DNA from 2 places in the Sporosarcina sp. FSL W7-1349 genome. Region 2 is predicted to be linked to the other one. Evidence: riboswitches for the same ligand, from Rfam matches in the RefSeq annotation. Region 2 holds a riboswitch; the other holds the start of a gene.
What was found. Region 2 has a riboswitch for S-adenosylmethionine ahead of MKY41_RS14715 (methionine biosynthesis PLP-dependent protein). Riboswitches for the same ligand answer to the same signal wherever they lie in the genome.
Positions count from the first base shown of each region.

Region 1 (15,602 bases), on a different contig from region 2:
CTGCCATCCAGATCCAAGAAGCTTTCGCATATTACGAAGGAATCGCCATTTGAACAGGCCGATTTTGGTTGAGCCGAGCAACCGATACAAATCATTCACTTGATGAGGAGGCGTGTCGGGCAACAAATGTCGCAATAGGACATAGGCGGTGACGGGTCCGCAAGACGAAGGGCGTAAATTTTCTTTGATATCTGCTTCATATTGGGACTTTCCCTGAACATTCAATACCTTCTTCAAAAATGGATCACCTCCACCATAACTTTAGAAGGAAGAATGGAGTTCTTTCCCGTTCTTCAGCAATTCGGAGAGGGCCATTTTAAAGTTAACATACGTCTCAATATCGACATGGACGCCTGCTGCAACAATTTCCCGTACCAATTGAGGATTAAAGCCGACATAAATCGGACGGACCCCCATCAATTTCAAGGCGGCATTCAATTGTCCGATTTCCACCGCGAGTATATGGTAGTCTAAATCAGCGACTTCTTCCCGGCCCACCCCCGTAAAATCAATGACAGCACAATTGAACCCTCTATATTTTCCTATGTAATTCAGGACATGGGATTGTATCAAGTGGAATCGTTCTTCTACCAAATGCCCCGTAACCGGAATTAGCAGCGTATTGTCCACTATGGAAGGGATGATAGGAACGGTCGTTTCCGCTATCAGTTTTTCATAGGATTGGATGATCCCTTTTAACCGTTCTATTTCTTTCTCATAATCCATTTCCACACCCCCTATCTTATTTTCCTCATTATACTTCATTTTTCCACTTTTGTTCAGCCTGTGTAAAGTAGGAATCTATCATGGTCGGCACAGAAAAAGCCGCCAGCCATTGCTGACGACTTCAGATCATTTCGTTACGGAATCAAGGAAGTCCGTAACTTGTTGTGGTGATTTGGCATTTGCGCTATGAAGATGCGCCTCTTTTTCCCCGTTGCTGAAGATGAGCAAGCTCGGGATTCCCATAACATCATATTTTTCAGCGATTTCAGGCAACACATCCCGGTCCACTTCATACCATGTATACATATCGTACTTTTCCACAATCGGATCGATAAACATATCCATCCGTGTGCAATCCGGACACCAGCCCGCTTGAAATTTGATCAGCGATTTTCCATCGCCTGTAATCACTTCATTGAATTGTTCTTCTGTTGTGATCGGTTTCATTCATAAGCCCCTCCCTTTCTATGTATATAGTGTACAATTTTTTCTGAGGGGGAGGAATAGAAATGCTTTCCTCCGGATTTGGTAGGCTTCTCATTTACTAGCTATGAATTATTTTAAAAAAACAATTTTGCGATTTAATATTGCGAAAATGGTGAAAGTGATTTACAATATGAGACATAGAGTTCGTTTATCTTCATTCAGCGAAAACCTCCACCTCTGTAGGTGGCTAGATGAAAGCAGTATTGATTACTGTATAGTGGGTGTTCAAATACGCTGAACGAAGATAAAGCCTCCGGCGGATGTCACAGATTTTGCAAGGAGTTAATTGCGCAAGCGCAATTCAAAATCTGGACGCAATTACGCCGAGGCGTAATTGATATTTTTTTTTACCCAATAAATGAATGAGTGTTCATTCAAATGAAGGAATAGGGGGCATCGCACGTGACTTATCAAATTAAAAAGGCGGCCGTATTGGGCTCAGGCGTCATGGGGTCGGGCATCGCAGCACATCTTGCGAATATAGGGATACCGGTCCTGCTTCTGGATATCGTTCCAAAGCAATTGACTGCAGAAGAGGAATCGAAAGGTCTGACACTCGACCATCCGCAAGTGCGGAATAAAATAGCGGCAGCTGCGAAACAGAATTTGTTGAAGCAAAAGCCAGCACCGCTCACTACGAAGAAGAACCTCTCCCTCATTGCAGTGGGAAATTTGGAAGATGACCTGGAACAACTGAAAGAGGTCGACTGGATCATCGAAGTCGTCGTTGAGAACCTTGCAGTGAAAAAAGCATTATATGAAAAAATTGAAACGGTCCGGAAACCGGGGACAATCATCACTTCCAATACATCCGGTATCAGTATCGAAGCGATGGCGGAAGGACGTTCGGTAGATTTTCGAAAACATTTCCTCGGCACGCATTTTTTCAACCCGCCGCGCTATCTGAAGTTGCTTGAAATCATCCCCGCAAGCTCGACAAGCCCGGAAGTATTGGATTTCATGACGAAATTCGGAGAAGACCGGCTCGGAAAAGGGGTCGTCATAGCGAAAGACACGCCGAACTTCATTGCGAATCGGATTGGGACGTACGGTCTTTTGATCACATTACAGGAAATGGAGAAACGCGGCTATTCGATCGGGGAAGTCGATTCGGTTACGGGCACTTTGATTGGCCGGCCGAAATCCGCGACGTTCCGGACACTCGATGTTGTCGGATTGGATACATTCATGCATGTCGCAAAAAATGTCTATGATCAGACGGAGGGCGAAGAGCAGAAAGTATTCGAAGTCCCGGCATTCATGAAAAAAATGATTGAAAACGGCTGGCTTGGGGCCAAATCAAAACAAGGATTCTATTGGAAGAAAGGGAAAGAGATTTTGGAAATCGATCCAGCGACGTTGGAATACGAACCTACTAAAAAGTTGAAAACGCCTTCAATTGAAATGGCGAAACAGCAAAAAGGGCTTTCGAATAAAGTGAAATCCCTTGTGTACGCGAATGACCGGACGGGTGAAATCCTCTGGAATATACTCGCTCCGACGCTCCGTTACTCAGCTCAGCTAACTGGAGAGATTGCGGATGACATCGTAGCTATCGACAATGCGATGAAATGGGGCTTTGGCTGGGAACAAGGTCCATTCGAAATTTGGGATGCAATCGGTGTGGGGCCATCCGTCGCGAAGATGAAAGAGGAAGGATATGAGATTCCGCCATTCGTCCAAAGCTTGCTTGATCAAGGCTATCAATCTTTCTATAGAGAAGAAGACAGTGATCTGTACTATTTCGATGGCGAGGGATTTCAACCCGTCCCCGTCAATGAAAAGGTAATTGATTTGAAACGGTATAAAAAGAAGCATGGGGTCATTAAAAAGAACTCCGGAGCGAGCCTGATCGACCTAGGGGACGGCATTGCCCTGCTGGAATTCCATTCACAATCGAATGCGATCGGTTTGGATATTTTGCAAATGATCAATTATGCGATAGATGAAGTGGAACAGAACTACAAAGGCCTCGTCATCGGCAACCAAGGAAAGAACTTCTGTGTCGGTGCGAACCTCGGTTTGATTCTGATGGAAGCGCAAGATGACAATATATTCGAACTCGATTTCGTCGTCCGCACATTCCAGAAAGCCATGATGAAAATCAAATATTCGACAAAACCGGTCGTAGCGGCACCTTTTCAAATGACACTTGGCGGCGGCGCGGAAGTCTGTTTGCCGGCAGCCCATATCCAAGCGTCGATGGAGACGTATATGGGGCTTGTTGAAGCGGGTGTCGGCTTGATTCCGGGCGGAGGCGGAAACGTCAACCTGTATGCGAAGCATTTGAAAGGCCTTCCGAACGGCGTCACGGTTGATTATCAAAATGTTGTAAATAAAGTATTCGAATCAATTGCCATGGCGAAAGTATCGACGTCAGGTGAAGAAGCGAGAGAGAATAATTTCTTGGACTTCGCGGATGGGTTGAGTATCAATCCGGACCATCTAATCTACGATGCCAAACAGGCAGCATTGTCCTTATATGAAAATGGCTATCAACCGCCGAAACGTGAAAAGATACCGGTCACGGGAGCTTCGGGCTACGCAACGATGGTACTCGGGGCTGAAACGATGAAGCTTTCCGGTTTCATCAGCGACCATGATTTCAAGATTGCCAAGAAGCTGGCGTTCGTATTGGCAGGAGGGAAAGTGCCATTCGGAACGCTAGTCGACGAACAATATATGTTGGATCTCGAGCGGGAAGCATTCTTAAGTTTGGTAGCGGAACCGAAGTCGCAACAACGGATGCAGCATATGCTCGTAAAAGGAAAACCACTGCGTAACTAACCTAATCCAGCAGGATTCAAATCCCTGGAATAGAGTATTTCACAACTAATATTGCGAGGGTGCCTTAATTTCTGCAAAAGGCGCAGAAATACGGCAAATCGAACCCTTCGTTGTTCGATTCGTAACTAACCTAATCCAGCAGGATTCAAATCCCTGGAATAGAGTATTTCACAACTAATATTGCGAGGGTGCCTTAATTTCTGCAAAAGGCGCAGAAATACGGCAAATCGAACCCTTCGTTGTTCGATTCGTAACTAACCTAATCCAGCAGGATTCAAATCCCTGGAATAGAGTATTTCACAACTAATATTGCGAGGGTGCCTTAATTTCTGCAAAAGGCGCAGAAATACGGCAAATCGAACCCTTCGTTGTTCGATTCGTAACTAACCTAATCCAGCAGGATTCAAATCCTTGGAATAGAGTATTTCACAACTAATATTGCGAGGGTGCCTTAATTTCTGCAAAAGGCGCAGAAATTAAGGCAAATCGAACCCTTCGTTGTTCGATTCGTAACTAATGGGAATAGAGGAGGAGTTTCGATGCGTGAAGCAGTTATTGTAGCAGGGGCCCGGACACCGGTCGGAAAATCCGGCAAAGGATCGTTAGCGACCGTCCGCCCGGATGATTTAGGGGCGATAGCAGTAAAAGAAACATTGAAACGGGCGGGCGGTTATGATGGACCGATCGATGACGTCATCATCGGTTGTGCCATGCCCGAAGCGGAGCAGGGAATGAATGTGGCGCGGCTCATCGGGGCGTTGGCAGGCCTTCCCGATTCCACTCCAGCCATTACGGTGAATCGGTTCTGTTCCTCGGGATTGCAAACGATTGCCTATGCGGCAGAGCGGATCATGATCGGTTCATCGCAAGCAATCATCGCAGGCGGTGCGGAATCGATGAGTATGGTGCCGATGGTCGGGAATACGTTACGGCTCAATGCGAAGCTGGTGGAAACTGCTCCGGAGTATTATATGGGGATGGGCCATACCGCAGAGCAAGTGGCGATGAAATATGGAGTCAGCCGTGAAGACCAGGATGCATTTGCTGTCCGTTCCCACGAAAGGGCGGCCGCTGCAATTGCAGCCGGAAAATTCGACGCCGGCATCGTGCCGGTCGAAGTGACTCGGCATTCATTCACGGATGATGGCAAGCTGAAAGAAGATACATTCATGTTCTCGATGGATGAAGGGGTCCGTCCTGGCACCAATATGGAAACGTTGGCCAAATTGCGCCCGGTCTTTTCAGTAACGGGCTCGGTCACTGCGGGGAACTCCTCGCAAACTTCGGATGGCGCAGGTTCCGTCCTGGTGATGGACCGGGAAGTGGCGGAAGCGCAAGGGTTGCAACCGATCGCCAAATTCCGCTCGTTTGCAGTGGGAGGCGTCCCGCCAGAAGTGATGGGGATCGGCCCGATTGTCGCAGTGCCGAAAGCGCTCGAAATCGCAGGACTTCAACAGGAAGACATCGACCTTTGGGAGCTGAACGAAGCATTCGCATCCCAATCCTTGCAAGTCATCCGGCATCTCGGTCTGGATATGGATAAAGTCAACGTCAATGGCGGGGCAATCGCCCTGGGCCATCCACTCGGCGCATCTGGCTCCATCCTGACCGTGCGTCTATTAGATGAACTGAAACGGCAGGGGAAACAATTCGGCGTCGTCACAATGTGCATCGGTGGCGGCATGGGCGCAGCAGGCGTCTTTGAAATGCTATAAGACCATACCATATAAGGAGGAAACGGAGATGACTAAAATGCACACAAATGATTTGATCAAAGGCGGGGCCTTTTTAATTGAGGATATGGAAGCGGAGCGCGTCTTTACTCCGGAAGATTTCACAGATGAACAAAAAATGATCGCAAAGACAACGGAAGACTATGTGAAAAACGAAGTGCTCCCCGTGGTGGAGAAATTAGAAAACCATGAATTTGAGCATTCCGTCCGGCTGCTCCGTTCGGCTGGGGACCTTGGATTGCTCGGAGCGGACGTACCGGAAGAATATGATGGTCTTGGGCTCGATAAGATTTCTTCCGCGCTAATTGCGGAAAAGATATCCGTTGCGGGCGGCTTCTCCATCACACACGGAGCGCACGTCGGAATCGGGACATTGCCGATCGTCCTGTTCGGTAATGAAGAACAGAAGAAAAAATACTTGCCGAACTCGGTGACGGGGGAGAAAATCTCCGCCTATGCCTTGACGGAACCAGGCTCCGGTTCAGACGCATTAGGTGCTAAGACAACAGCAAAATTGAATGAAGCGGGAACGCATTATATTTTAAATGGGGAAAAGCAGTGGATTACGAATGCCGGGTTTGCGGACGTGTTCGTCGTCTACGCAAAAATCGATGGGGATAAGTTCTCTGCGTTTATCGTGGAAAGAGAATTCCCGGGCGTTTCCGTCGGGGCGGAAGAAAAGAAAATGGGAATCAAATCATCCTCCACACGGACGCTCATTTTGGAAGACGCCGAAGTACCGGTGGAAAACCTGCTCGGCGAAATCGGCCGGGGGCATGTCATTGCCTTCAACATTCTGAACATCGGTCGTTATAAATTAGGAGTCGGCACGGTCGGCGGTTCGAAACGTGCATTGGAGCTTGCCATCACTTATGCTAACCAGCGGAAGCAATTCAACACGCCGATCTCCTCTTTCAATCTGACGAAAGAGAAACTGGCGACAATGGCATCGAAGCTTTACGCAACAGAAAGTTTGATTTACCGTACAGTTGGATATTTCGAGGAGCGCAATAGCCAAATGACGCCGGAACAGCAGAAAGACGGCAAAGCCGTGGCCGCTTCCATCGCGGAATATGCTATCGAATGTTCCATCAATAAAGTAGTCGGATCTGAAGTGCTCGATTATATCGTCGACGAAGCAGTCCAGCTGCATGGCGGCTACGGTTTCATGCAGGAGTATGAAGTGGAACGCATTTATCGCGACTCCCGTATCAACCGGATTTTCGAAGGGACAAATGAAATAAACCGGATGATCGTCCCGGGTACGTTTTTGAAGAAGGCGATGAAAGGTGAGTTGCCTTTATTGCAAAAAGCACAAGGCTTGCAAGAAGAACTTCTCATGACGATGCCAGATGAGATTGGCGAAGAGGCATTGGCTCAAGAGAAAGTGCTTGTAAAAAATGCCAAGAAAATTGGCCTGTTGGCAGCGGGGATGGCGGCACAACGTTTTGGAACGAAACTCGATACGGAGCAGGAACTGCTTGTGAACATTGCAGATATTGCTAACAACCTATTCGCCATGGAATCCGCGTTGCTCCGCGCAGAAAAAGCGGTTGCGAAGAACGGGGAAGAGAAGGAGAAGCAAAAAATTCTCTATACGCAAATCTTCTGCCAGGAAGCATTTGAAGCGATCGAGAAAGACGCGAAAGAAACATTATTGGCATCCGTGGAAGGGGATAATCAGCGCATGATGCTATCCGCCCTGCGGAAATTGACCCGCTCGAATCCTTACAACATCATTGCGAAAAAACGGGAAGCGGCGGAAAAGCTGATCGAAGCGGAAAAATATATCGTGTAAGTCGACCTCACTTCAGTGCTCGGGACCTATCCGTTTTTAGGTTCCGGGCGCTTTTTGGTATACTGGAGAAAACGGAGGTGCAAATTCATGGGGCTTACATATTATGGTTATCCGAAATGTGGGACATGCCGAAAGGCGAAAAAGTGGCTGGAAGAGAAGGAATTTCAGTTCAATGAGGTGAACATTGCTGAAAACCCGCCAACGGAAGAAGAATTGCGGAACATTATCGGGCTGTCCGGATTGGAATTAAAAAAATTCTTCAACACGAGCGGGATGAAATATCGGGAGTTGAACTTGAAAGAGAAGTTGCCGACGATGAGCGATGACGAGAAGATCAGCTTGCTGGCATCCGATGGCATGTTGATCAAGCGACCGATCATCGCGAGTGCTGAAAAAGCTACGGTGGGGTTCAAGGAAGAGCAGTTTCAGGACGTCTGGGGAAGCTAATTTCATTTCTTGTCTTTATACAAGGAGTATGTCAAAATTAAATGGAATGAATCTATTGTGGAGGGGTTAGAAATGAGCACACCGAAGGATTTGCGTTATTCTGAAGAACATGAGTGGGTAAAAGATGAAGGCGGTAAATACCGTATCGGAATTACACACTTCGCGCAATCTGAACTAGGCGATATCGTCTTCGTCGAGCTTCCATCCGTGGGAGACGAAGTGAAAGCGGACGAGCCGTTCGGCAGTGTGGAATCCGTAAAGACGGTTTCCGAACTTTACGCGCCGATCAGCGGGAAAGTTGTGGAAGTGAACGAAGAATTGGAAGATAGCCCGGAATTGGTGAATGAATCGCCATATGAAGGCGCATGGATGATCGTCGTGGAAGCTTCTGACCCGTCCCAGTTGGATGCGCTGATGACTGCAGAAGCGTACGAAGAAATGACTGTTGGTGAATAATTAGTAGATGACGCCGCCCTCGTGTCGGCGTCTTTGACTTTATTTTCAGTTAAAGCGGTAAAAGAGCGGATCTTTTACTTCCATAAGTGATAAGCTGGTGCCAATACGCCGAAACTAACTTGATTGAAAGCATCCGTTGAAATAGTACGAATCCGGCAGGGGGAATGTGTGCTATGGAAGAGATGAAAATCATCATCGTCGAGGGCGGGTCGGATCGAAAGCGCCTTTTGAAAGTCTTGGCAGAGCCTGTCCAGATCATTTGTACAAACGGCACGGTCAGCACGTATCGACTGGAAGAATTAGTGGAACCTTACGAAGAATACGAGGTCTTTGTATTTTTGGATGCGGACGAATCGGGCGAGAAAATCCGAGCGTTATTCAAACGCGAGTATCCTGAATTCATCCATTTATATACCGACAAAATATATAAGGAAGTCGAGAAAACCCCTTATAAGATATTAGCCACGATTTTACTTGGTGCAGATTTTAAAATCCACCCGGAATTTTTATTTTGAAGGAATGAGGAACAATTGGAAAGTTGGACTCGAGAACAATGGGAAATGCATATGGAGAAGTCACGAATGGCTGTCTATTATTTATATACGCCGATGTGTGGCACCTGTGCCGTTGCCAGCAAGATGATGGAAGTGGTCACAGCCATGAAACCGGATTTACCAATAGGCAAAGCAGATTTGAATTACGAACAGTCTCTGGCACTGGCCTATGAAATCGAAAGTGTTCCCTGTCTTTTGATTCAGAAGGATGGCCGGCTTGAACATAAGATCTATGCTTTCCATTCGGTTCCATATCTTCTTGAGAAAATCAGTTGACAGTTGGAGCGTTCATATGTTAAATTTTGATTTATCATTTGAATAGTTTACTCTTATTATGAGTGGTGGAGGGATAGTGCCCTATGAAGCCCGGCAACCGTCACGCAAGTGAAATGGTGCCAAATCACGCAAAGCGAACGCGCTTTGAAAGATGAGAGATCGGATGGACATTCATTCCTAATGAAAACGTCAAGCCTTTCTGCCGTCTGCGGGAAGGTTTTTTTCTTTATTCAGCGGATGTCATAGATTTTGTAGAGGTGAAAAGATGATTCGGTTATCAGATGTCAATAAAGAGTTTGGCACCGGTTCAACTCGTATTCGAGCGGTGGATTCCGTGTCGCTTGAAATTGCGGATGGAGAAATTTTCGGTATCATCGGCTATAGTGGAGCCGGGAAAAGTACCATGATCCGTCTGCTGAACGGCCTCGAGATGCCGACCAGTGGGAATGTCTTCATAGGCGGTCGGGAAATGTCGGCAATTCAAGGCAAAGAGTTGAGAGAGGCACGGCAAAAGGTAAGTATGATTTTCCAACATTTCAACTTGCTCTGGTCTCGGACGGTTAAAGAGAATATAGCGTTCCCGCTTGAAATCGCAGGGGTCCGAAAAGGGGATCGCGAACGGAAAGTGAAGGAACTGATTGATCTGGTAGGGTTGACAGGTCGGGAAAATGCCTATCCCTCCGAATTATCAGGTGGTCAAAAACAGCGTGTCGGTATAGCCCGTGCACTTGCCAATGATCCTGAGGTGCTCCTATGTGATGAAGCGACATCTGCTCTCGATCCGGAAACGACAGATTCCATTTTGGATCTGTTAACGAGCATTAATGAGCGGTTAGGGCTGACGATTGTCCTGATTACTCATGAAATGCACGTCATTCGGAAAATTTGCCATCGGGTGGCTGTCATGGAATCAGGGAAGATTGTTGAGATGGGGAACGTCCTGGATGTTTTCCAGTCGCCGCAGGCTGAAATCACCAAACGTTTCGTTTCCCAACTAACGGAGCCGGCCGATGCAAAGCAAGCTTTACGTCATATGAAGAAAGAGATTCCAGCTGGTGAACTGATTAAACTGGTCTTCGTTGGAGAACGGACGGAACAGCCGGTCCTCGCCAGTCTCATCCGAAAGTTTCCGATTGAAGTCAATATTGTGCAAGGCAATATTTCTACGACGCGAGGCGGAGCTTATGGGACACTGATCCTCCAGTTTGTTGGTGAGAAGAAGCCGATTGCCGAGGCGATTCACTATCTTCATGAGCAAGGTGTTCAGACGGAGGTGATCGGCAATGATTGAAGAAATGTTTCCAAATGTGAAATGGGACAAAATGTGGGAAGCGACTATGGAGACTATGTATATGTCAGCCATTTCAACGTTTTTCACATTTGTTTTCGGGATTGCGCTCGGCGTGTTGCTGTTTTTATCAAGTCCTGGGCAGCTATGGAAAAATAGAGCAGTCAACGTCGTGACGGGCGCATTCGTTAATATATTCCGCTCGATTCCCTTCATCATCCTGATCATATTGCTAATCCCATTTACTACTTTACTCGTCGGCACGATGCGTGGGCCGAATGCAGCGTTGCCGGCTTTGATCATCGGGGCCGCACCGTTTTATGGCAGAATGGTGTTGATCGCCTTACAGGAAATCGATAAAGGCGTCATTGAAGCTGCCAAGTCGATGGGTGCAAAAACAAGGACGATCATCTTTAAAGTGCTACTGCCGGAATCCATGCCAGCACTAGTCTCAGGTATTACGGTGACCGCTATCGCGCTTGTCGGATATACCGCCATGGCGGGAATCATCGGAGCGGGAGGGCTTGGAAACCTTGCCTATCTAGATGGTTTTCAACGTGGCCGGAATGATGTTACGTTGGTGGCGACCATATTAATATTGATCATCGTCTTCATTATCCAAATCATTGGAGACATGATCGTCAAGCAGTTGGACAAACGGTAATACGTTAGGGAACAACAGGCAACCTTGTTACAGCTTGTAGACAGTCGGATTGAGTGTCGGCAGTTTGTAACGGGTCCCCTGTTCACCATAAATTCTAAACAATAAAGGAGAATGAAGTAGATGAAGAAGTTAATAGCTGGGATCTTATTTGCGATACTTGTCCTATCTCTTGCCGCTTGCGGAACGAAAGATGCGGGGACGAGTGGCCAAGATACAACGGATGCTGGAGAAACAACAGATGTTGGAGAAAAAGCTGAAGATAACACACAAGAAGAAGCGACTAAGCTTGTCGTAGGTGCTTCCAATACACCACATGCGATTATTCTGGAAGAGGCCAAACCGTTATTAGAGGAAAAGGGCATTGAGCTGGAAATTGAAACCTATCAAGATTATGTATTGCCGAACAAAGATTTAGAGGCAAAAGCTTTGGATGCGAACTATTTTCAACATATCCCGTATATGGAAGGTCAAATGGCTGACTTTGGCTATGAATTTGTCAATGCAGGCGCCATCCATATCGAACCGATCGGCGTTTATTCAAAAAAATATAAAAGCCTTGAAGAATTGCCAGACGGCGCAACTATCTTGATCAGTAACTCCGTCGCTGACCACGGTCGTGTGCTTGCTATGCTGGAAGAGAAAGGTCTTATCAAATTGAAGGACGACGTGGAGAAAGTAAAAGCGGAATTGGATGATATCGTGGAGAACCCAAAAAATCTTCAATTCGATCCGAATTATGAACCGGCTCTTATGCCTCAACTGTATAAAAATGACGAAGGCGATGCACTGCTCATCAACTCAAACTATGCAATTGACGCAGGCTTAAATCCATTGGAAGATGCAATCGCACTTGAAGAAACTGACTCCCCTTATGTCAACATCATCACTGTCCGTGAAGGTGATGAAAATAAAGATGCGATCAAAACGTTGGTAGAGGTATTGAAATCAAAAGAGATTCAAGATTTCATCCTTGAGGAGTGGAAGGGCTCAGTCGTTCCAGTAGAATCATAATCATCTTGGCTGTCTCGACCCGGTAACCCGGTGTCGAGACAGTTTTTTGTATTGGCTAATCCTCCTCCACTAGACATTCCATTCGCTGTTTGTTAAAAGTGAAGATTGAAAAATACAAATGTTTTTTACACTATTCCCAAGCCCATAAAGTTGTGTTAAGGTAATTTTGCTCATGAAATAATACAACTGTACATTTGAGGAGGACATATAGTGAAGTGGAAAATTGGTCTGATCGGGAGGATTCTGATTGCCATCGGGTTGGCCGTAGGATTGGGACTCCTCCTTCCGACAATACATGAAGGGCTCGCAACGAACTTTACACGCCTGTTTGCAACATTCAATATGATTTTCGGCGGTTTTCTTAATTTCGTCGTGCCCTTGATCATCATCGGTTTCATCGCGCCGGGGATTGCGAAGCTCGGAAAAGGATCCGGGAAGCTGCTTGGTCTTGCCACTGTGTTTGCTTATCTATCCACCATTTTCGCGGGAATCCTTGCTTTTTTCACGGCAACGTTCATCTTGCCGAACGTTATCCATAGTACAGGTGCTTCTGTCGTTGAAGAGGCAGGGAAGGCTGCTGCGACTGCGTTCTTTGAGTTGGAAATGGAGCCAATCATGGGAGTCATGTCCGCTCTTATTTTAGCCTTCTTATTTGGAATCGGAATGGCCTCAATCAAAAGTGTTTCCTTGCTAGCGGTGTTTGAAGAACTGAATGTCTTGATTGAAAAAGTGATTTCGTACGTCATCATCCCCTTGCTGCCTGTGCATATTTTCGGCATCTTTTTGAATATGACGTATAGCGGAGAAGTCGCGAAGGTGTTATCCGTTTTTGCGTTCGTTTTTGCCATGATCATCGTACTTCATTTGGTTATGCTGACGATCCAATACACGGTTGCGGGTTCACTTTCCAAGCGCAATCCGTTCTTTTTAATGAAAACAATGGTGCCGGCCTATTTGACGGCAATCGGTACCCAATCATCCGCTGCCACCATTCCTGTCACATTGCGGCAAGCCCGTAAAACAGGCGCGTCGGAACGTGTCACTGACTTCACGATCCCTTTATTCGCAACGATCCATTTATCGGGAAGCACAATTACCTTGGTCTCCTGTTCGATCGGTGTCATGCTGATGAATAATATGCCCGTGACATTCAATGCGTACTTGCCATTCATTCTCATGCTTGGCGTCACGATGATTGCAGCTCCGGGCGTTCCGGGAGGAGCCGTCGTGGCTGCCACTGGACTGCTTGCATCGATGCTCCATTTCGACCCGACGATGATCGCTCTCATGATTGCACTCTATATGGCGCAAGATAGTTTTGGGACCGCGACCAACGTGACTGGGGACGGGGCTTTGGCGATTATTGTCGATAAATTCAGCCCAGCAGTCGAGGCATCCGTCGAAGAACCGAAAACGATGGAAGCCCAATAAGAAAGCTTCACCATGCCGACGCTGGATCCGTCGGCATTTTTTTACTGATTTTGATTCTCAATAAGGCTAGTATAAATGAAAATAAAATAATAGGATCATCTCCCCATTACGTATGGCTTGAATTAAAGATGCCGTCAAAATAATGGAATTCTCAATGATTTGCATGAGAAGGGTTTATACGGTAAGATTAGAATGATACTAATTTGGAATGAGTATTCGTTCAACTTGATCATATTGGAGGTATTGGAATGGCAACTTTAGAAATCAAAGATCTTCATGTCGAAATTGAAGGCAAGGAAATCTTGAAAGGCGTCAACTTGACGATCAATACAAATGAGATCCATGCAATAATGGGTCCGAACGGTACAGGGAAATCCACTTTAGCCCAAGCAATTATGGGACACCCGAAATACGAAGTGACTTCCGGAAGTGTGACACTTGACGGCGAAGACGTATTGGAGATGGAAGTGGACGAGCGTGCAAATGCGGGTCTTTTCCTTGCAATGCAATACCCAAGTGAAATCACGGGAGTAACGAATGCTGATTTCCTTCGTTCTGCTATCAACGCAAAACGCGAAGAAGGCGATGAGATTTCTCTTATGAAATTCATCCGCGAATTGGATAGCAAAATGGAACTGCTTGAAATGGATGAAGATATGGCAACGCGTTACCTGAACGAAGGTTTCTCGGGCGGAGAGAAGAAACGGAACGAAATTCTTCAATTGATGATGTTGAAACCGAAATTCGCCATTCTTGATGAAATTGACTCGGGTTTGGATATCGATGCTTTGAAAATCGTTTCCAAAGGCATCAATGAAATGCGCGGCGAAGGGTTCGGCTGCTTGATGATCACTCACTATCAACGTCTCCTGAACTATATTACTCCGGATCATGTTCACGTCATGATGCAAGGGAAAGTCGTGAAATCCGGCGGTGCCGAATTGGCGCAGAAACTGGAAGCGCAAGGATACGATTGGATCAAAGAAGAACTTGGCATCGAAGACGAGACAGTCGGGCAAGAAGCATAAAGGAGGAGACGAGATAAAATGACGGTTGAAACAAAGTTGGCATTGACCGAACAGGATGTCCGCTCCTATTCCGCGAAGATGAATGAAGCAGATTGGATGGCGGATTTCCGCGCAGACGCTTTGGCGAAAGTGGAACAGCTTCCATTGCCAAAGCCAGACAAAACGAAAATCGATAAATGGAATTTCACCGAATTTCCGGTCCATGCGACCGAAGATACGGTTTATCATACACTTGCTGATCTACCGGAAGAAGCAAAGGCTCTAATCGATGAAGAACAGCAGAAAAATATCTATATCCAACATAATAATACGCCTGCATTTGTTTCCTTAAGTGAGGACTTACAAGCAAAAGGCGTCATCCTAACGGATATTTTCACAGCATCCCGCGAACATGGCGAGCTTGTGAAAAAATATTATATGACAGACGGCGTAAAAGTCGATGAACATAAACTGACTGCCCTTCATGCGGCATTGGTCAACGGAGGCGTGTTCGTCTACGTTCCGAAAAATGTCGTCATCGAAGAACCTCTGCAAGTGCTTTTCCTGCATGACAACGAAGAGGTCTCCTTGTTCAACCACGTACTAGTGGTTGCTGAGGCGAACAGCTCGGTCACATATGTGGAAAACTACTTGTCGACAGTCGAAGAAGGCAAAGGAATTGTCAACATCGTTTCCGAAGTATTTGCTGGCGACAACGCTAAAGTTGTTTACGGAGCTGTAGACGTTTTGGCAAAAGGCTTGACAACTTACGTTAATCGTCGCGGAGTAACAGGCCGTACGAGCCGCATCGAGTGGGCGCTCGGACTGATGAACGATGGCAACACAATTTCGGAAAACATCACACATCTTATCGGCGACGGATCTTCCAGTGATATGAAGACAGTAGTCGTAGGTCGTGGTGAACAGAAGCAAAACTT
Region 1 covers NZ_JBBOOK010000003.1:214,271-229,872, forward strand. Annotated here, with positions in the region: gene MKY41_RS19550 (C39 family peptidase) at 1-237, opposite strand, end outside; gene MKY41_RS19555 (STAS domain-containing protein) at 262-726, opposite strand; gene MKY41_RS19560 (thioredoxin family protein) at 853-1,173, opposite strand; gene MKY41_RS19565 (3-hydroxyacyl-CoA dehydrogenase/enoyl-CoA hydratase family protein) at 1,615-3,999, shown strand; gene MKY41_RS19570 (acetyl-CoA C-acetyltransferase) at 4,539-5,714, shown strand; gene MKY41_RS19575 (acyl-CoA dehydrogenase family protein) at 5,743-7,530, shown strand; gene MKY41_RS19580 (arsenate reductase family protein) at 7,618-7,977, shown strand; gene gcvH (glycine cleavage system protein GcvH) at 8,050-8,433, shown strand; gene MKY41_RS19590 (toprim domain-containing protein) at 8,607-8,948, shown strand; gene MKY41_RS19595 (thioredoxin family protein) at 8,964-9,263, shown strand; SAM riboswitch class I at 9,314-9,421, shown strand; gene MKY41_RS19600 (methionine ABC transporter ATP-binding protein) at 9,529-10,554, shown strand; gene MKY41_RS19605 (methionine ABC transporter permease) at 10,547-11,215, shown strand; gene MKY41_RS19610 (MetQ/NlpA family ABC transporter substrate-binding protein) at 11,336-12,226, shown strand; gene MKY41_RS19615 (dicarboxylate/amino acid:cation symporter) at 12,437-13,657, shown strand; gene sufC (Fe-S cluster assembly ATPase SufC) at 13,906-14,685, shown strand; gene sufD (Fe-S cluster assembly protein SufD) at 14,704-15,602, shown strand, end outside.
Region 1: it holds a riboswitch for S-adenosylmethionine, as region 2 does, so the genes downstream of both, MKY41_RS19600 (methionine ABC transporter ATP-binding protein) here and MKY41_RS14715 (methionine biosynthesis PLP-dependent protein) in region 2, are expected to answer to the same signal.

Region 2 (15,602 bases):
GCTCATGGAAGTTCCGCCAAAATGACGATCGACTTCCTTGGCATAATCGGCCAACGTCGTGCCGTGCCGCCTCTTCAAGCCGATTCGATCCAATTGTTTCAGCAAGCTTCCATACTGTTTCCGGAACATCTCCCAATCGCCCGACTCAGATCGCCGCCACCGCGTCAACAGGGCAGGCAACCATTTGGCCCGCCGTACATACACCATGGAAACGACCAATAGCAGAGCAAATCCGAAGAATACCGTCTTCATCGTATTTGTTTGGAACCATTTATCCAAAGCTTCGATGAAAGAGCTGAAACTGGCATCCTGCTTTGTCGTGGTTTTCGGTCCATGCGTTTCCGTTTCCTGAGGCCGCTGCTCTTGCTTTTCCTGCGTGTCCGCATTGCCGACGTTCAAATCAAGGTCATACTCGATATCGGCTGTATTCGTAAAACCGATTGTCGGTTCGAACGGCATCCAGCCGACACCCGGCATATAGGCTTCCACCCAGGAATGGGCTTCGTTGTTGGTGACGCGGTAGATCTTCTCCCCATCGGCGTTCCTCGCCTCCTCGCCCGGGGCAAACCCTTTCACCCAACGGGCCGGGATGCCGATCGATCGCAGCATGACGACCATGGAAGTGGAGAAATTATCACAATACCCCCGCTTCGTTTCGAATAAAAACTGATCCACATAATCCTGGCCCATTCTTGGAACAGGGATGTCCTGTTGGGCATAAACAAAGCCGTTTCTCGCAAAATACCTCTCGATCGCCTTCGCTTTTTCATAGACGCTTTCCGATTCCCCCGCAATGTCCATCGCAAGTTCCCTCACCCGGGACGGCAATTGATCAGGCAATTGTAAATAAGGATTCAGATTTTCCGTCGTATAGGAGAAATCCTCCATTTTTGTTGCGCGAAGTTTTTGCAGGCTATACTTATGCTCCTCGAATTCCAGAAGGTAAGAAGGGAGCTCGACCGCAGAGTACGAGGTATTATTCGAATTGGCGATTACGGTTGCATATTTACCCGTCGCATTCGTCTTGATTAGCTGATAATTATCGTCCGCATGCACTTTATGCAGGCCATACGGATAAACAACAAACGGAAATGGATTAGATAAGATTAGTTCAGCCGTTCGCAACGATTCGTCTTCATTGATTGCATGGAGTTCATCTCCCATGTGATAAATCGTTTGTTCATTGGACTGGGAGACCTGCTCCCAACCTTTGGAGGTATACGTATTTTTCGTCTCGATTTTCCAATATTGCCGATCCGCCACTTTCGCCTCGAAAATCAACGTATCGTCTTGGACAAAGGAGCCACCCAGTTTGGAATCATCTGGATCATAGCCACTCTTCGTAACTCCGGCGAGATTGCCTGACTCCTCGACACCTTGTACGACCGCTCTGACAAATGGTACAGGATCCGGCCATACCGGTTCACTTTTCGGCAAATAATGGGCTAACAACCCGCCTGTTGAGACAAAGAGCAATAGCGGAATAGAGATGAAGAGGTATGTTCGAAAACGGAGTGGCTTCCGATGTTTTTGAGCAAGCCTGGAGATCGTTAACAACCCAAGCAACAAGCAGCCCGATACCATAATCCGGAAGATCGACTGTTCTGCTGAATATGGGCTGAACGTGTCAATGAAGGCAATAAAGACAACCGTCATGACATAGAACAATAAAATGCTCTTCTTCACTTCAATCCAATACCGTATTAAATACGCTGTCATCCATAATAGCGCAAAAAACAACATCGTCCGGAACGGATTTGAAATCCCCTCCCATTGCCCTTTCAGAAGTACCACAATATTTGCGATAAAATCATCCCTCAACAAGATAAGCGCTTGCTGAGAGAAAAACAGTTCATGAAAAAATATATAATGGACGGCCCATAAGATATAAAGCAGTTTCACCGGTATGGCAAGCCACCATTTGATATTAAATAGAGCCATCAGGAAAAACAATGCGACAAATAGTAGAAATAAGACCAAACTGCCCGACGATGTCAATTCCATCACAGGCAGCAGCCATTCCCAAAGCAGGACAAAAGCGAGTAGATAAAGTAAAATCAGCATCCATTTGTCAATCTGTCTTTCAGTTCTCATCGGGCCACCTCATTGAATGTATCCGAAAACGGTTTTCGATATAGCGTATAGACATTGACCCCTTTTGATCGGGCCATCCGGATGGCAGCTTCCCGTTTCCCCGTCAGGCCGCTTTCCTGATCCACTACGACAAAACAGACGATTGAGCGTGCCTGTTGAAAGTGCGAGAGCAACGACTGGAACAGCACTTCGTCAGGATTGCCGGTGATAATGACAATATTTTCACTTTGAGGGACTGCCGCCATTTCGGCGATCGGCAGCCCTTCCTCTTCCGACGGTCTAACCTTTGCCAACTGGACGAATGCTTGGTGAAATTGGACTTCCGATTGGATGGAAGGGATTAAAAGCGGTTGGGATCCGAGAATGGCGAATGTCAAACCCGCTTGTTTTCTTGATGTCTCACGTAGCAAGGAAGCAGCGAGTTCGACTTGGTCTTCAAACACATCAGATCGCCTGCCATCCAATGCGACAAATATCTGCTTCGCCTTGCCTTCATCAAACTCTTTCGTCATCAATTGTTGTGTTTTCGCAAACGACTTCCAGTGAATCCAGGCCATCCGGTCACCCGCTTGATAATCACGCACCCCTGTCACCAACGCCATATCTTTCGGGACATTCCGGGAAATGACTTGGGAACCCGTTTCCGAAGGACTGTCTTTCGGTTCGTAGTGGAAATCCGTCATTTTCGGATAGACGAGAACCGTTTCCGGCAAGTCGAGCAGCGCTGCTTTTTTTATCCAGCCAAAAAAGTCAGACAGTTCGATCTTAATTCCACGAAGTTGATGTTCCCCCCTTGGCATCCGATCGATCGTATACGTCCACTCCACTTCTTTCGACATGCCAAACAAAAAGATCTGCTTCATTTGACTGCCTGCCCATGCGGGAAGTCTTGAACCCTCTCCGACTTCTGCTGCAACAACATAGAGCAACGGAAAGCGAAATTTACGTTTCAATCGGACAACCACTGTCAAACTGCCTCCTCGGTACACACGAGGCGTCATCACTTCTCGTTCCGCTTTGATGGCAGAAATCGGATATAGAAAAAGCAGAACCGAGTAACTGACAAACGGCACTAGGATATAAAAGATGGTCCAGCTGACGATGCCGCCTTGGAACATGGCAAATATAAAAGAGGCAGCGAGAAGGGATATCACGAAAAGCAACCGCCCGATCAGAACAATCTGGTGACGGGCCTTCATCTCAAAAACCTGGACCGGTCAACTGGCACACGAACATCGGCCAAAACCCGGTCAAGGATCATTGCAGTAGAAACTCCTTGGAACCGGGCTTCGGGCTTCAAGATAATCCGATGACCAAACACGAATGGAGCCAAATACTGTACATCATCCGGAGTAACATAGGTCCTACCCTTCCCTAATGCAAATGCCTGGCAGCCTTTCATGAGAGCAAGCGATCCTCTCGGACTGACACCCAAATAGATATCGGGGTCTTCCCGAGTCGCAGTTGCGCAGTCGACAATATAAGACTTGACTGTGTCATCGACCGTCACTGCCTTCGCGGCCTGCTGCAATTCTCGCAAGTTAGTCAGCGTAATGACCGAGTCCAATTTCTCGACGGCCACTTCCTCTACGGCCCGCCGAAGGACCTCCACCTCTTCCGTCTTCGATGGATACCCCATTTTCAGCTTGAATAAAAAGCGGTCCAACTGCGCTTCGGGCAACGGGTACGTCCCTTCGTACTCGATCGGGTTCTGGGTGGCCATGACGAAGAACGGTTGAGGAATACGGATCGTTTCCCCATCCACTGTCAAAGAGGATTCCTCCATGCTTTCAAGGAGAGCGGATTGCGTCTTCGGGGAGGTTCGATTGATCTCATCGGCTAAAATGATATTGCCTAAGATTGGACCCGGCCGGAATTCAAACTGCATTTCTTTAGGATTGTAGATGGACACTCCAAGAACGTCGGACGGCAACAGGTCCGGCGTAAACTGAATCCTTTTGAAGTCGGCGCCAATCGATTTTGCGAGCGCTTTCACTAGCATCGTTTTCCCGACGCCCGGCACATCCTCCAATAAGACATGCCCGCCCGAAAGCAGGGCGGTCAAACTAAGCTCGGCGATTTCCCGCTTGCCGATCATGACTTTCTCTATATTATCCAATACTTTTCCGATCATTTCTTCATTTGTCATTCTCGTTTCCCCCATTGCTAAAGCAAATCTGACGGCTATTCACATTCAATCGTTTCGTCTGTAGGCTTAACTTACTAACATCATACAGGAAGAACGTATCTTCTACAATGAATGAAGCTGGACGCTTCAAGCGTAAAAAAGGACAGGGAGGCCCTGTCCTTCATTTCCAAAAGTCATCGAAAATAGTAATTGGCATATGCCGCTTATGCTGCGAACGAAGGAAGTGGTTTTCAATCGTCTTCCGCGCCGCTTCTGCAATCTGCTTCCCTTCCAAGTAATCATCGATGTCGTCGTAGGTGACACCCAACGCGACTTCATCCGGAATGGCAGGTTTTTCATCCTCCAGATCGGCAGTCGGCACTTTCGTGTACAGGTGCTCCGGGCAATTCAGTTCATGCAGCAACTGTTTTCCTTGCCGCTTGTTGAGCCGGTAGATCGGCATAAGGTCCGCCGCCCCGTCCCCGAACTTCGTATAGAATCCGGTGATCGCCTCGGCAGCATGGTCGGTTCCCAACACGACGCAGTTATGCATGGCCGCCACCGAATATTGGACCTTCATCCGCTCGCGGGCTTTCTCATTGCCTTTTGCATAATCCGATAACGTGATGCCTGCCGCCACTAGCGCCCGCTCGCTCGCATCGACCGCCTCTTTGATATTGATGGTATACGTTAAAGAAGGTCCGATATAATCCAACACTTCCTGCGCATCGTCTTCATCGAATTGAATGCCGTACGGTAGACGGATCGCGATGAATTTATAATCATCGCCATTTTCGCCATTCAATTCATCGACGGCCATTTGAGCCAGCTTTCCGACAAGCGTCGAATCTTGCCCTCCCGAAATTCCAAGGACGTACCCATGAAGGAATGGATTTTTCCGCAAATAGGCTTTCATGAAATCGATCGACTTGCGTATCTCCTCTTTCGGATCGATCACCGGCTTCATCTTCAACTCAGCTATGATTTTCTCCTGCAATGTAGTCAACGCTCATCCACCTCATTTGTTTTAATCAATTACGCCTTGGCGTAATTGCGAATCGAACAGCGAAGTGTTCGATTTGCCGTATTTCTGCGTCCTTTGCAGAAATTAAGGCACCCTCAATGTGATGTCCTTTCAAAATCTGTGACATCCGCCGGAGGCTTTATCCGAATTCATTTCACTCTTTTTAGAAGTGGAGTCTTCTGTAGCTGACGTTTCGCTGCCAGTACAAAAAAATTATTGAATTCGGATATAGTCTTCTACCATATCTTGCACTTCTTGTATGTTGCGCATCTTATTGTCCCAACACTTTTGACTTAAATCGACCGGGTATTCCTCCGGGTTTAACGACCGTTTATACTCATCCCAAAGAAGAGTCAAGTTTTCCTTGGCATATTCCCGCATCTCGCGGAGCGGCGGATTTTTATAGACGATTTCCCCTTGGTCGACGACCTTAACATGCAAATCCTTCGCTTCAAAATTCGTCACGAACTTGGAAATGAACGTATGGATTGGATGGAACATCTTGATGCGCTTTTCGGAAGCCGGATCTTCATCATACATCGCGATATAATCCCCTTCTGCCATGCCGTTTTCCCGGTCAATGATCCGGTACAATTTTTTCCGTCCGGGGGTCGTCACTTTTTCGGTGGATGAAGAGATCTTAATGGTATCTTCCATTTCGCCTGCCTCATTTTCGATGGAGACAATCTTGTAAACAGCCCCTAAAGCAGGCTGGTCGTAGGCTGTGATCAGCTTCGTTCCGATTCCCCACACATCCACCCGGGCGCCTTGCGCTTTCAAGTTGAGAATGGTGTATTCATCCAAATCATTGGAGACAATAATTTTTGTATCCGGGAACCCTGCCTCATCCAGCATTCTGCGCGTCTCTTTCGAGAGATACGCAATATCGCCGCTATCCAGCCGGATGCCTTGGAAATTGATCTGATCCCCGAGTTCTTTCGCCACTTGGATAGCGGTCGGCACGCCGATTTTCAGCGTATTGTATGTATCAACTAAGAATACACAGTCTTTATGGCGCTTGGCGTAGGAATGAAAGGCCTCATACTCGCTCTTATATGCTTGGACCATCGAATGAGCATGCGTACCTGCCACTGGGATTTCAAATCGTTTCCCTGCAAGGACATTGCTCGTCGCTTCGATACCGCCGATGTAGGTCGCTCGGGCTCCCCAAATCGCGGCGTCCATCTCGTGGGCGCGCCGTGTTCCGAATTCCATGACGACTTCATCTTTCACCACCTGTTTGATGCGGCTCGCTTTCGTAGCGATCAACGTCTGGTAATTGACGATATTGAGGATCGCTGACTCGATCAATTGCGCCTGGATCAGTGGTGCTTCCACCCGGATGATCGGTTCATTGGCAAAGACGATTTCGCCTTCCTGCATGGAGTAAATGTCTCCCGTAAATCGAAGATCCTTCAAATACGAAAGAAAATCCTCCCGGTAGCCTAATTCATCACGGAGATAGGCTAGATCGCTCTCGGTGAAATGCAAATCCCGCAAATAATCGAGGATGCGCTCCAACCCTGCAAAAACGGCATAGCCGTTCCCAAATGGCAATTTCCTGAAAAACAATTCAAATACGGCTTTGCGATTATGGATGCCATCCGCCCAATAGGACTCGGCCATGTTGATCTGATACAGATCCGTATGCAATGTCCAGCTATCGTCTGTGTAATTTGAACTCATTCCAATCTCCTTCTTCCACTTCCAAATATGTATTAGTATACCGAGTATACTACATGTACCCGGAATCTGGCGGGTTCTAACCTTTAGGATTCCCAATTTCCATGGGAACTGATACGGGAGAATGCAGTGTTTTCATGGGATTTGAGTGTTTGCGTCGAGGCCTGGAAGTAGGGCGATAGGATATGAGCACGGGTGAGGGGATTATGATTTCAGGGGCACGACTTATGAACGAGGAAGCAGGGCTTATAAGCGTGGAGACAAAGTTATGAGCGAAGGGTACGACTTATGAGCACGAACGACGAGTTATGTGCGAAGAACTACTACTTATAAGCGCATACGCAGACTTATGAGCGAGAAAGCACAACTTATAAGCGCAAGACACGGAGTACGCGGGAACTTGCGTGCTAATCAAAAAATGCCGGGCGGCTGCCACGGCATTTTCCATATTCCTCATCGTTTCACGGTAACGCCTGTAAAATCGAAGTTATCCGGATCCGGACCGACGCGTTTGTTTTCATTCAACGTCCCGATGGCCTCCACCTCTTCTGCAGTGAGTTCAAAATCGAACACGTTCGCATTGTCGATGATCCGGCTTTGCTTCACTGACTTCGGAATGGTCACGACGCCGTTTTGCAAGTCCCAGCGCAGCATCACTTGTGGAACCGTTTTTCCGTATTTCTCGGCGATTTCGACCAACACCGGATTTTCCAGAAGCTGTCCTCGCATGAGAGGGGACCATGCTTCCATCTGAATTCCGTTCTCCTTGCAAAATGCCAGAAGTTCGACTTGTGTCAAGCATGGATGGTATTCGACCTGGTTGACCATCGGCATGATTTCCGCGTCTGCCATCAAGTCCTCCAGATGATGGATGTTGAAGTTGCAGACGCCAATTGCCCGTGCGCGCCCGTCTTTGTAGAGCTTTTCCAACGCTTTCCACGTCTCTTTGTATTTTCCAGCTTCCGGCCAATGGACCAAATAAAGATCGACGTACTCAAGTTCCAACCGTTTCAAACTATCGTCGAATGCCTCTAACGTAGCCTCGAAGCCTTGATCCGAGTTCCACACTTTTGTCGTTACGAAAATTTCCTCACGCGGAACACTCGATTCTTTGAGCGCTCGTCCGACCTCTTCTTCATTGCGATAAATCGCGGCCGTATCGATGCTGCGGTATCCTGCATCCAATGCCCATTTCACCGCGTCTACCACTTCTTCCCCCTTTGACTGGTAAACCCCCAAGCCCATCCACGGCATTTGGACGCCGTTGGACAAAGTAGTACAATCCTGCAAATGTTTAGCTACCATTCCTACCACTCCTACCCATATGTAATACGAACATATTATCACAGAGAACCAATTCGCTACAGAAGGTTGCTTCCCTAGAAAATAGCTCTTGCATTAAAAAGATTCTCATGATAGAGTTGGATAAATTAATCTTTTCACACAACTTCATATTTGTATTCTTATCCAGAGAGACGGAGGGATTGGCCCTACGATGTCTCGGCAACCAGCCTATTTCAGGTATGGTGCTAATTCCAATAGGCGAGCAGCCTTGAAGATAAGGAGATTGACTTCATACATACTGAGGGTCCTCTTCTTCGAAAAGGGCGCTCTTTTTTTATCTTATTCAGCGGGTATTCTCCCGCTGAATAGGGGAACTCAGACTTGGAACGCCGTGTCCTGCGGCAACGTCTGAGTAACCAACATCCTGTTGGCCCAAAGCCTCCGGCGGAATTCACGGATTTTGAAAGGACATCACATTGAGGGTGCCTTACTTTCCGCAAAGAACGCAGAAATTAAGGCAAATCGAACACTTCGCTGTTCGATTCGCAATTACGCCGAGGCGTAATTGATTTCATTTAGAAAAGGATGAACACGATGACTAAGAGAAGTTTGGCAACGACGTTAGTGCAACTGGGGAATCATAGCGATCCCAAAACAGGGGCGATCAATCCGCCGATTTATTTATCCACCGCTTATAAGCATGACGGCATTGGAAAATCGACTGGCTATGATTACACTCGGACCAAAAATCCAACTCGGTCGATTTTGGAAGACGGCATCGCGAAACTGGAAAACGGAGATTCGGGTTTCGCCTGTAGTTCAGGGATGGCGGCAATCCAACTTGTCCTTTCCCTATTCCGTTCGGGAGATGAACTCATCGTCCCGGAAGACATTTACGGAGGTACGTATCGTCTTTTAGACTACTATTCCGATGTGTATTCAATTCATACTACGTATACCGATTTTACTAATATTGAGGCAGTGGAGAAACTCATTTCCGAAAACACTCGGGCTTTATTCATCGAGACGCCGACAAACCCCCTTATGCAGGAAATCGATCTTGCAGCATATGCAAAACTGGCTAAACAGCACGGTCTGCTATTAATTGTCGATAATACCTTCTTGACGCCTTATTTCCAGCGTCCGATTGAAGACGGAGCGGATATCGTCCTCCATAGCGCGACGAAATATATCGGGGGACATAACGACGTCCTCGCCGGTCTCGTCGTGGCGAAAGGCGAAGAACTCTGCGAACGTCTAGGCAAAAACCATAATGCCATCGGGGCGGTGCTCTCCCCTTCCGATTCCTGGCTCATTATCCGTGGCCTCAAAACGCTTCATTTACGAATGAAACAACATGATGCCAACGCGAAGGCGATTGTCGAATATTTGAAGAGCGAACCGAAAGTGACCGACGTCCTCTATGCCGGACGAGGCGGCATGCTGTCGTTCCGTTTAAAAGAGAGCGCATGGGTCGGAACATTCCTGGAAAATCTTCAACTTATTACATTTGCGGAAAGCTTGGGTGGAGTGGAAAGCTTCATCACCTATCCAACGACGCAAACCCATGCCGATATTCCAGTAGAAGAACGGATGCGGCGCGGTGTCTGTGATCGGCTGTTGCGTTTTTCCGTCGGTGTGGAAGAGGCGGAAGATTTGATTGACGACTTGAAGCAAGTATTCGCGAAATTGGAAAGCGGGGTACCCCAACAATGAGCAACCAGCGATTGGAAACGAAATTCATCCACGCATCCACGAGCGGCAACTTTGAACAGAAAACGGGAGCCGTGAATGTACCGATTTATCTATCCTCCACTTTTCATCAGGAAAATTTCGATTCATTCGGCCCGTATGATTATAGCCGTTCGGGCAATCCGACGAGGGATGCGCTGGAAAAGACCATCGCCGAGTTGGAAGGCGGCGCAAGAGGACTGGCATTCGCATCCGGGATTGCAGCCATCTCGTCCGCCTTCATGCTGCTGAAATCTGGGGACCATATTGTGGTGACGGAAGATGTCTATGGCGGGACGTTCCGTTTCATCACGCAAGTATTAACGAAATTCGGCATTGAGCACACATTTGTCGACTTGGCGGATTTGGAAGCGACAGCCCAAGCGATCCGCCCGAATACGAAAGTGATTTACATGGAAACGCCATCGAACCCGCGTCTTGGGATTACGGATATCGCCGCTATCGTTGAGCTGGCTAAAGCGAACGGCTGCCTGACGTTCCTGGATAATACGTTCATGACGCCGCTCTACCAACGTCCGATTGAACTCGGTGTAGATATTGTACTGCATAGCGCAACGAAATTTTTGTCCGGCCATAGCGATATCATCGCTGGATTAGCAGTGACAAAAGATGAAGAACTAGGCAATCAACTTGCCTTCATCCAAAACTCATTCGGAGCCATTTTGGGAGCGCAAGACTCATTCTCCCTCATCCAGGGCATCAAGACGCTCGGCGCACGGTTGGCCCAATCGTCCGCCTCCGCGAAGAAAATCGCCGATTATTTGAATGAACACCCGTTAGTCGAACACGTCTATTACCCGGGATTGGCCGACCATCCGGGCCATGCCATCCACGCGGCCCAATCATCGGACGCCGGGGCAGTACTATCTTTCCGCCTGCCGAATCGAGAAACGGCGAAAGCATTCGTCGACCATATCCGAATCCCGGTATTTGCCGTCAGTCTTGGCGGAGTGGAGTCGATCCTCTCCTATCCGGCGCAAATGTCCCACGCGGCAATGCCGAAAGAGGAGCGGGATAAACGAGGAATCACCGACGGCCTGCTGCGTTTTTCTGTTGGTCTCGAGCATGTCGATGATTTGATTGCAGATTTCGAACAAGCGCTGCAGGCGGCTGCCGAAGTGAATGAAGATTTTGCAGTTGTTGAAATAAAATAAAGAAAGCAGGGATTTGTCATGACAAAAACATTGACCAATGAAGTTCTCGAAGCGATTCAACTGGTGAAGTCGAAAGAATGGGTTGACCTGACGCATACATTCGGGAAGGATTCCCCTCATTTCTCCGCATTCGACGCGGCGGAAACCGTTACTTTATTCGACCATGATGACGGGTTTTTCGCTCAGCAATTCACGTTCGCCGGCCAGTACGGAACCCATATCGACGCGCCGATCCACTTTGTGCGCGATACGCGCTATTTGGAGGAACTGGAGCTGAAAGAACTGGTCTTGCCTTTGGTCGTCATCGACAAATCAAAAGAAGCTGCGGAAAACCACGATTTTACGCTGGCGGTTCAAGACATCCTCGACTTCGAAGCAGAACACGGGGAAATCGAGGGAGGCACATTCGTCGCGCTGCGGACAGACTGGAGCAAACGCTGGCCGGATAAAGAAGCGTTCGACAACAAGGACGCAGATGGCAATAACCGCATCCCGGGGTGGGGGTTGGAGGCGCTGAAGTTCCTCTTCGAAGAGCGGAAAGTGAAAGCGGTCGGCCACGAAACCTATGACACGGACTCCGCCATCGACTTCCAGAAGAACAATGCCCTGCTTGGCGAATATTACGTATTGGAACAGGATACGTACCAAATTGAGTTATTGACCAACTTGGATAAGCTGCCGGCAAAAGGAGCGGTTATCTTCAATATCGTTCCAAAACCGGAGAAAGCATCCGGCTTCCCGGTCCGCTCCTTCGCCATTCTGCCGTAATAGTGGATTTTCCAACAGCCCTACCGTGATGGGGCTGTTTTCTTATTGAAGTGGATAGCATGATGATTGGACTGTTTGTTGATAGGTAGGTTTTGATCGGTGGCGGGGGTTGCTATGGTCGTGGAACGGGGACTTATGAGCGCGAGGTGCAGACTTTTGAGCCTGGGATGCGAGGTTATTGGCAACCCAGACGAGAAATCGTGACAAGATATCAGCAATCCCACGAAGTTATCAGCAGTCCGAACAAGATATCAGCAATTCCATGAAGTTATCGGCAGTCCGAGCTAGATATCAGCAGTCCCACGAAGTTATCGGCAGTCCGAGCTAGATATCAGCAATTCCACGAAGTTATCAGTAGTCCGAACAAGATATCAGCAATTCCACGAAGTTATCAGCAATCAGAGTAAGATATCACTTCAACGCGGTTATCAGCAGTCCGAGCAAGTTATCAGCAATCCCACGAAGTTATCGGCAGTCCAGACACAATATCAGCAATCCCGCACCATTATCAGCAATCCGAAAAATGAATCGTCAAAAATCCACCGTTCGCTTATCATTCAAGAGAATTTCTCAAAAAATGTTCGGATATTTTCAACCATTTCCACTTTCAAAGGTGTATAATTTCATATATATTTGTTTCCTAGAAGGAGTGTTCAACTTGAGTCAAACTAATCAACGTGCATACAATTTCAACGCGGGTCCATCTGCACTGCCGTTGGCGGTATTAGAAAAAGCGCAAGAGGAATTGGTCAATTTCCGCGGTACGGGCATGTCTGTCATGGAATTGAGCCACCGCAGTGCTGCTTTTGAAGAAGTCCATAATGCCGCAATCGATCGCTTGAAATCGTTATTTGCCATTCCGGAAAATTATGAAGTCCTTTTCCTCCAGGGGGGAGCGAGCCTGCAATTTTCTATGATTCCGATGAATTTCTTGCCAGAAGGACAACAAGCGGGTTACGTCATGACGGGCTCTTGGTCTGAAAAGGCATATAAAGAAGCTGAATTGCTAGGTCAACCATATGAGCTGGCGAGCACGAAAGACAATAAATATCGCAATATCCCGGCGCTGGACGAACTTCAATTTAATTCTACGGACGCTTATGTCCACGTCACTTCGAATAACACGATCTATGGAACGCAGTGGGGCGAGTTCCCGGAGACGGGCGATGTGCCATTAATCGCCGATATGTCGAGCGATATCATGTCCCGGCCAGTGAATGTCAGCCAATTCGGGATGATCTATGCGGGAGCGCAAAAAAATCTGGGACCATCCGGTGTGACTGTGGTCATCATTCGCAAAGATCTTTTGGAAAAAGCGAAAATTGAACTTCCGACGATGTTGAAATACAGCACCCATGTCAAAAACAATTCATTGTACAACACACCTCCGACATTCGGTATTTACATGCTCGGCGAAGTGTTGAACTGGATTGAAGAAAAGGGTGGCTTGGAAGCGATCGCGAAGCAAAACGAGGAAAAGGCGAAGTTGATCTACGATGCAATCGATAACAGCAACGGCTTCTACACGGGCCATGCCACGCCGGATAGCCGTTCCCTCATGAATATTACATTCAACTTGGCGAATGAAGAGCTCGAGAAGAAATTCCTCGCGGAAGCGAAAGAAGCGGGATTCGTCGGCTTGAACGGCCACCGTTCGGTTGGGGGATGCCGTGCGTCCACATACAATGCAGTCCCGGTTGAAGCGTGCCAGGCACTCCGTGATTTCATGCTGGATTTCCAATCAAAGAATAGCTAATCGGCTTTACCAGACCTCTAGTCTTAGGGACCTTCCCGATGACTGGAGGTCTCTTTCATTCTGCTCATAACCCATAGGTTGACCAACCAAGGACTTTCCAAGCCGCTACATATAGTAAGTGTAAAGCCGAGGGGAGGTTATAATATGGGATCATGCGATTGTGGCTGTTCCACAATACGATTCGGGGATCATAGGTGTGGATGTTCTTCATGTCACCACTCCGATTGTTGTTGTAGGCATTCCCGCCATCATTGTGGATGTTGCCGAAGCAGTTGCTGTCACTTCAGTATCCGATTGGCCGGCTTGCAGAACGGGTTCCACTCCAGACTCCTTCGTTTGTTGTGGAAGGAAGCGCATTTTAAGCTGGAGAGCGGAGATGAAGTGACCGGGACCATCGTTTCGGTCGGATCGAATTTCGTGGAAGTGCTGGTCGACGACGCCCTCCCACAGGAAAGTGAGACAACCTTAAGTATTCCGGAGGAGGAGAACGAATCTGAAAAGCGGGAACACCCGACCGGGATAACTTGGATTTTTTCACTCGATCAGATTGCGCATGTCGAGGTTGTTGGTGAGCAACCTTACCAAACTTGTCAATAACCCGAAAGAAGTCAGCCGACTATTGATTGGCTGACTTCTTCTTTTTCAATAAACGACCCGGATCAAACGGATGCGGCCTATAGGAATCTCTATCTCTTTTTCCTCGGTAGCTAAACAAATCGTTTCTTTGCTCACGTACGCAAGCTTTCCCTGAAATGCAGAATCTTCGGTTATCACTTCAAAGGGCAGTTTCTCCAACGTCAATAAAAAAACGGCTAATCGGATTCTGAAGAACAAATGGATCAATTCAGGCGAGGAGGCAACCGTCTCCCCGAAACGAAAGGCTAGTTCGCGCTTGCAACCCGATGAAGCATCCAACAGATCGGGGGCCGGGAAAGGATCGGCAAAACGGCCCGCGGGCAGCACCTTTCTGATGTTCGAATACGGTAAAATGACGCTGCTCGCCTTCCCTTCGAGGACGACAAAATCAAAACCGGCCAGTATCACCTTCCCTTCGACCGCATTTCCGGACTGATCTATCACTTTTACGGATAGGTCCTTCAATCCGTCGAACACCTTTTGGTACGTTTCATCGATTGATCGGTCATCCGATAGGGCCAAATCCAGTAATAAGTCATTCGCATCTTGGATATCTTCGCGAAGTTTAGGCGGCAGATCGTCCGTAGGAGAGGGGAGCTGGGGGTTCGAGAGTATTTCCGGACAATCTTTCCCATCACGCTCTTTCATTACTTGACACCTCCTTTCCATTATAAAAAGAAAGGAGAAGATACTTCTCCTCCCTTCACTGCTCCAATTTCGGTAATTTTTCAACGGGCTTCTCGTGAACCCGCATAATGCCCCACATGCCCTGTTCGATATCCCATCGAATATTTCCGGAGCGGTATAAATAGTCACCCGGAAATTTCCCGTAGGCTCCCGCGCCCCCCAGCAACTCTAAATTCTTTGTCGCCCCTGCGACATGAAATCCGACAAAGGCCTCTGTCCGAGATTCGATGTCTTTCGTATCGAACCGCCATCGATGTCCATGTAAATGAAAAGAATGCGCTCTTCTTCTTTCCGCCGGCGTCACGAGCCGGATGGTCACCGGTTCTCCCACATAACATTCAAAAACGGGAGTCGCCGGGTCCCCGAACACCTTGGAACTGAACAACTCATTCAGCTTCGGATGTTTCTGATAACGGTTGATCAACCGCTCGCTCCGATAATTAATCCCCCGGGACCCTTGATCATAAGTGTCCAATAAATCTTCATCGATTTCTGGGGGCGGCACCAAAATGCCATCAACCGGATCGAAGATGACCTGCCCTTGTTTGTCATACAATCGGATTCCATCGTGCATGATTACAACAAACTCTCGGATATCGGGTAAGAACGGATTGCGCAACACGACATTCGCTCCTG
Region 2 covers NZ_JBBOOK010000002.1:153,668-169,269, forward strand. Annotated here, with positions in the region: gene MKY41_RS14685 (transglutaminase-like domain-containing protein) at 1-2,094, opposite strand, end outside; gene MKY41_RS14690 (DUF58 domain-containing protein) at 2,091-3,293, opposite strand; gene MKY41_RS14695 (AAA family ATPase) at 3,290-4,243, opposite strand; gene nadE (ammonia-dependent NAD(+) synthetase) at 4,404-5,228, opposite strand; gene MKY41_RS14705 (nicotinate phosphoribosyltransferase) at 5,460-6,932, opposite strand; gene MKY41_RS14710 (aldo/keto reductase) at 7,383-8,234, opposite strand; SAM riboswitch class I at 8,390-8,494, shown strand; gene MKY41_RS14715 (methionine biosynthesis PLP-dependent protein) at 8,808-9,929, shown strand; gene metC (cystathionine beta-lyase) at 9,926-11,119, shown strand; gene MKY41_RS14725 (cyclase family protein) at 11,138-11,887, shown strand; gene serC (3-phosphoserine/phosphohydroxythreonine transaminase) at 12,546-13,643, shown strand; gene MKY41_RS14735 (hypothetical protein) at 13,980-14,240, shown strand; gene MKY41_RS14740 (hypothetical protein) at 14,286-14,927, opposite strand; gene MKY41_RS14745 (multicopper oxidase domain-containing protein) at 14,983-15,602, opposite strand, start outside.